2 linked regions of the Methylotuvimicrobium sp. KM2 genome follow. The protein of the gene in region 1 interacts with the protein of each later gene in a pairwise test. Links are inferred from orthologs where the notes say so. Each region holds a gene or a part of one and is shown in the gene's direction. Other genes may lie near its edges.

Region 1 (3,118 bases):
CGTGAAATGGATCTCATTGATGCGATCGAGTTAATTCCTTCCGAAAAAATCGCCAAATATTTGGCCTCGCCGCGCGTGGTTGGGCAGGATGATTTGGAAAATTCGCCTTACGTCATCGATTTCGCAGGCGAACATCTAGTCGCGGGCCCGGGCGATCGTGTTTATGTTCGTGCGATCGAAAAGCCGGAAAGCTTGACCTATACGATTTATCGTAAAGGCGATACTTTCGTCAGTGCCGAGACCAAAGAAGTTTTGGGGTATGAAGCGAAGTTTGTTGCAAATACGACGCTACAAGAGCCCGGCGATCCCGCAACGCTGCTTGTTACGCGTTCGACCAGCGAGATTCGCATGGGCGACAGGCTAATGCCGCACCAAGAAGGCGATTTTACCCTGCATTACTTCCCTAAGTCGCCGGAATCCGAAATACAAGGTAGTATTATTAGTGTGCTGGATGGCGTTACTCAAATTGGGCGCTATAATGTCGTTGCTATCGATAAGGGAGCATCGGATGGCCTGAAAGTCGGGCATGTGCTCGATATTTACAAGAAAGGGAAATCCGTTCGAGATCCTTTTAGTAAAATAAGGAACGATACGATTCAACTACCCAATGAGTTGGCCGGAACCTTGATGATTTTCCGAACCTTCGATCGGATTAGTTATGCGTTGGTAATGGATGCGCGTCAAGCGATTCATGTCTTAGATAAAGTTCAAACCCCCTGAAAAATTTTCAAATTTCCTCCGATATCAAATACTGGCTTGCTTTATTGCGCACGCCGGGTTTCGGCTGTCGGTCGTTTCTTAAAACGCTCGACAGTCATACTCCTCAGCAATTGTTTTCCGAGTCAAGCAGTGGATTGGCCGCTCTCGGGTTAAAGGATTCGGTCGTTCAATCGATACGGAATCCCGATTGGACCAGGGTAGAGCAGGATTTGCGTTGGTTGGAGCAACCTGGACATTTGGCGGTGACTTTAGCCGACCCTTGTTATCCACCGCAGTTAAAGGAAATCGCCGATCCGCCGCCATTATTGTTTATTAGAGGAAATCCGGATATTTTGGCGCTTCCTCAAATCGCTATCGTTGGTAGTCGAAACCCTTCCCATTTAGGTGTCGACACCGCCGCCGAATTTGCTAAAGCCTTGGCAAGAGAGGGCTTTGTGATCACCAGCGGATTGGCTTTGGGTATCGATGCCGCCGGGCATAAAGGAGCCTTGCAAGCTCAAGGTTACACGATTGCCGTAGCGGGAACCGGCCTAGATCGAGTGTATCCGGCGCGTCATAGAGCACTGGCGACTGAAATTGTTAATCATGGCGCAATGATTTCAGAGTTTCCTCCCGGAACCGGGGCGAAAGCCGATCATTTTCCTAGACGAAACCGAATTATCAGCGGTTTATGTATCGGGCTACTGGTAGTGGAGGCAGCCAAGCAAAGCGGCTCTTTAATTACTGCGCGCATGGCTTTGGAGCAGAACCGCGAAGTGTTCGCGATTCCGGGTTCGATTCATAATCCCTTGGCAAGAGGATGTAACGCTTTGATTCGGGAGGGAGCTAAACTGGTGGAAACCGCCCGCGATATCCTTGAAGAATTAAATTTTTATAATCATATAGATAGGGATATTTTTACGGAATTGAGACAAACAACGCTTGACCTTGAGCAGCAAACATTATTGAATCTAATTATGTTCAGTCCCACTTCCGTTGATAGTTTAGTGGAAAATACCGGGCTACCGGTCGAAGTCATTTCGTCGATGTTGCTGGTTTTGGAGCTTCAAGGATACGTAGAATCCGTTTCAGGTGGCTGTTATACCCGAGTTAAATAAACGCAGCATGACGACTTAGTATAAGAAGTGCCGCCGTTTTTTGCCGACACAGGCTTTGAAAACGGAGGAATCGGATCGATTCCAAAAAGGAATCCCTCTCGCGGAGTGAAGGGTTCCGTATAGAAACTTTATTTAAAGAAGACCCGCTATGAAAGAAAATATTTTTGATGTAATTATGTATCTGTTTGAAAACTATATGGAAGATGAGATCGATATCCTGCCGGATAACGAGTTGATAAAAACAGAGCTGGAAGAAGCGGGATTCGATCAAGTCGAAGTGGTCAAGGCTTTTGATTGGCTCGAATCGCTTAGCCTGCAAGGACAGATTACGCCGACGGTGCCGACCGCATTTCGGATTTTTTCCAGTCAGGAACAAGAAAAACTGGATTTGGAATGCCGTAATTTTCTGATGTTCATTGAACACAGCGGCATTTTATCGCATGCCAACCGCGAAATCGTAATCGATCGCGCGATGGCCTTGGAAAATGAAGAAATTTCATTGGAAAAATTGAAATGGATCGTACTGATGGTGTTGCTCAGTCAGCCCGACGAAGAAATCGCATTCTCAAGAATGGAGGACATTGTCTATGATCTCATCCCGGCTTACTTACACTAATCGTATTTTCCTAACTGAATGAGTAATAATCTCGTTATTGTAGAATCGCCTGCAAAAGCTAAAACCATTGAAAAGTATCTAGGCAAGGACTTCCATGTTCTAGCCTCCTATGGTCATGTTCGCGACCTAGTCCCGAAAGAAGGCGCGGTCGATCCCGAACATGACTTCGCGATGAAATATGAAGTCATCGATCGGAATCAGCGCCATGTTCAAGCGATAACAAAGGCTATCAAGCAAGCTCAAGCGCTGTATCTGGCAACTGACCCGGATAGGGAAGGCGAGGCGATCTCCTGGCATTTATACGAATTGCTCAAGGATAAAAAACTGCTAAAGGATAAACCGGTTCATCGCGTCGTCTTTCATGAGATCACCAAAAAAGCCGTTACCGAGGCGATTGCAAACCCGGCCGAGCTGTCGATCGATTTAATTAATGCCCAGCAAGCTCGTCGTGCCCTGGATTACTTGGTGGGCTTTAATCTGTCGCCGCTGTTGTGGAAAAAAATCCGCAGAGGCCTTTCGGCCGGGCGCGTGCAAAGCCCCGCGTTGCGCTTGATCGTCGAGCGCGAATTGGAAATCGAAGCATTCAAAAGCCGCGAATATTGGACGATCGATGCCGAATTGAGTGCTGAAGAGCAAGCTTTCAAGGCTAAGTTGACTCATTTCGAAGGTGAAAAAGTCGAGCAAT
Region 2 (3,186 bases), 560 kb from region 1 along the record:
TCTCACGGCTTGTGCACATCCCACAGAAGTTTATCGTTCCCATGCTCTGCGCTCATCGTTATACATAAGTATCGGTAAACTTGCTAAACAGAGGTCATCGTAGACCTGGAAACGGTGCTGTTTGATAAATCTGTGGATATTGAACATCAGTGGCTCCGAAATCGCGATCTGGGGATCGCTCCCACAGAGCATCCGGCCCCTTGTGGGAGCGACGCCTTCGTCGCGATTTCGAAGCCGGGTACGTTAAGCAACAAATAAAGGGTATCGAGGTCTTATTCGCCAAGATGGCATGACGGTATCTACGACTTATGTGTAACGGCGAGTGCAGCGTTTAGGAACGATGAATAATCGAGAAGTTATTTGTTACGAAACCCTTAGTTGCAAAGTATCGTTCGCGCCTTGAATACGAACAAAAATCGTGGCGTCGGTTGCCTGGCTTATTTCATGCTCGTTCCTAAGTCGTTTAAATTGAATGAGACACATTAGCTGTGCCAAATAAAATACGCTATGTCATAATAAGCCCTTTTTAGCGATGGCTGTTATCGCTTAATTGAAAGGCGATGACTAGCAATACCGCTTCTTCCAGTGGCAAAGATCGGATAGGTGGTTTTTTTAAATTTATACCCATCGTAGATCAAAATTCGGCACCGGTGGCCCGTCAAAGGGCGCCGTGGATACATCCATGTAGGCAAAGCCTTTGCCGGCACCCCGATGCCTCCTTATGCACTGCCGAAATTTGAAGTGCGAAAGGTATAGTATGAATTTTGCTTTTGGAAAGAAACAGCGAACGCCTAACAGAAGACATTTTGCAGCAGAGTGTTTTCTAAATAGAAACCAGTTTAAATGAGGGCAATATAAATGGATGAGAACAAGAAAAAAGCACTTGGCGCTGCCTTGATGCAGATCGAAAAACAATTCGGCAAAGGCTCGGTTATGCGGATGGGCGATGTGGCCGCTTCTCGAGATATCCAGGTTGTCTCGACCGGTTCTTTATCCTTGGATATTGCTTTAGGATGCGGAGGTTTGCCGCGTGGAAGGGTGATTGAAATTTACGGCCCGGAGTCGTCAGGTAAAACTACATTGACTTTATCGGTTATCGCGCAAATGCAAAAACTGGGCGGAACCGCGGCGTTCGTCGATGCCGAGCATGCGCTCGATCCCGGTTATGCCGAAAAGATCGGCGTCAACGTAGACGATTTATTGGTTTCTCAACCCGACACCGGTGAGCAGGCGCTCGAAATCACCGATATGCTGGTTCGTTCGGGAGCGGTTGATATCGTCGTTGTCGATTCGGTTGCGGCGCTCACCCCGAAAGCCGAAATCGAAGGCGATATGGGCGATTCGCACATGGGCTTGCAAGCCCGTTTGATGTCTCAGGCGCTCAGAAAGTTGACCGCTAATATCAAGCGTTCGAATACCTTGGTGATATTCATCAATCAGATTCGCATGAAAATCGGCGTCATGTTCGGCAGTCCGGAAACGACGACAGGCGGCAATGCCTTAAAATTCTATGCTTCGGTGCGTTTGGATATTCGTCGCATCGGCTCGGTTAAAAAAGGCGATGAAGTGATCGGCAACGAAACCCGCGTCAAGGTCGTTAAAAATAAAGTAGCGCCGCCTTTCAAGCAGGCTGAATTCGAGATTCTTTATGGTGAAGGTGTGTCCTTTTATGGAGAATTAGTAGACTTAGGCGTATCTTACGGCTTTATACAGAAAGCCGGCTCATGGTATAGCTACAACGATGAAAAAATCGGGCAAGGCAAGGACAATGTTAAACAGTTTTTGAAAGAGCATCCCGAAAAAGCGGCGGATATCGAGGCGAAAATCAGAGCCGAAGCTTTTGCTGCGTTGCGCGTGCCGGCTGAGCAAGCAGATGAAGAGATTCTTCCGGAAAAATAAAATTTGGCGAACTTATACTCGTAGATGAAAATTCGGCCTCGGGGTGCCCGTCAAAGGACGCCGTAAACCCAGCACCTAAATTAGCTATAATATTAAACATAGCTAAAGGGCTATGGAATTTAGGTGCTGGGTAAATACGTCTCTGTAGGCTCTATGCCAGCTTCATGCTGGCAAAGCCTTTACCGAGCACCCCCGAGGCCTCCTTCGGCACTGCCGAAATTTGAAGTGCGAAAGGTATATTACAACTGTGGGACTCTTCGGCAGCCCCCCCCATATCTTCATAAAGTCATCCATTTTTTGAGTATAAAGGGAGTAGCATGGACGCCGAGCTTAAGTTGATTAAAGATGTATGTTTACGATTATTGGCGCGTCGTGAACACAGCCGTCTGGAATTGAAAAACAAATTATTATCGAGAGGATTCGATAAAGATAGGATAGACCGCGTACTGGACGATTTGGCCGAGCAAGATTGGCTGAGCGATAGCCGTTTCGCTGAATGTTACGCGCGTCAACGAATCGAAAAGGGTTTCGGCCCGAATCGTATCGATTATGAGCTTCGACAATTAGGAATAGAAAACTTTGATTTGCAAGAAATCGTTACGGAAACAGCGGGTAGTTGGTTAAATGTTTTGCTAGAGGTGTATCGAAAAAAATATCGGCAAGAAGACGCGATAACGTTGTCTGAATGGAGTAAACGAAGCCGGTTTTTATTGCAACGAGGGTTTTCCGGTGGCATGATCGCGGTTTTGCCCGAACACTTGAACATTAAAATTAACCAAGCTTTAACATTCGGAGATGGTAAGGCATTGAAAAATAGATGATAATATTCAACTCTATAGTCCTAGTCACTACATTTGTTAAAGCTGGGTTAAGTAATTCCAAGAACATTTAGTATTCGAAGATGATGAAAAACATGAGCAGTTCGGAATTGCGTTCCGCATTCCTGGATTTTTTTCGCCAACGCGGACATTCCATCCAACCCTCCAGTTCGCTGGTTCCGGGTAACGACCCGACATTGTTGTTTACCAATGCCGGTATGGTGCAATTCAAAGATGTGTTCCTCGGCCGAGAACATCGCGACTACACGCGTGCCGCGACCAGTCAGCGTTGCGTTCGTGCCGGCGGCAAACATAACGACTTGGAAAATGTCGGTTATACGGCGAGGCATCATACATTTTTTGAAATGCTCGGCAACTTCAGTTTCGGCGATTATTTCAAACAGGATGCAATACACTTGGCTTGGGATTTTTTGACCAAAGAATTAGGCATTCCGGATGAAAAATTATG

Evidence for each region.
Region 2: the proteins of dprA (region 1) and recA interact in binary tests that used the Bacillus subtilis proteins (3 or more experiments, as listed by UniProt). The link is inferred for Methylotuvimicrobium sp. KM2 from one-to-one orthologs.

Annotation. Positions count from the first base shown.
Region 1 is NZ_CP150634.1:4,199,704-4,202,821, reverse strand. Bases 1-2,790 are described here. They hold dprA (DNA-processing protein DprA), read left to right. Parts: upstream 1-764; coding sequence 765-1,817; downstream 1,818-2,790. Other genes in these bases: topA (type I DNA topoisomerase), read left to right, coding at 2,452-2,790; WJM45_RS17740 (DUF494 domain-containing protein), read left to right, coding at 1,966-2,433; WJM45_RS17750 (LysM peptidoglycan-binding domain-containing protein), read left to right, coding at 1-720. Outside these bases: more of topA, read left to right, coding at 2,791-3,118. UniProt on the Bacillus subtilis protein: Protein that helps load RecA onto ssDNA during transformation. Binds cooperatively to circular ssDNA, is able to bridge different segments of DNA. Favors the loading of RecA onto SsbA- or SsbB-coated ssDNA and formation of RecA-DNA filaments.
Region 2 is NZ_CP150634.1:3,638,776-3,641,961, reverse strand. What follows is about bases 21-2,878. They hold recA (recombinase RecA), read left to right. Parts: upstream 21-858; coding sequence 859-1,899; downstream 1,900-2,878. Other genes in these bases: alaS (alanine--tRNA ligase), read left to right, coding at 2,804-2,878; WJM45_RS15310 (regulatory protein RecX), read left to right, coding at 2,217-2,720. Also shown: more of alaS, read left to right, coding at 2,879-3,186. UniProt on the Bacillus subtilis protein: Multifunctional protein involved in homologous recombination, DNA repair and competence.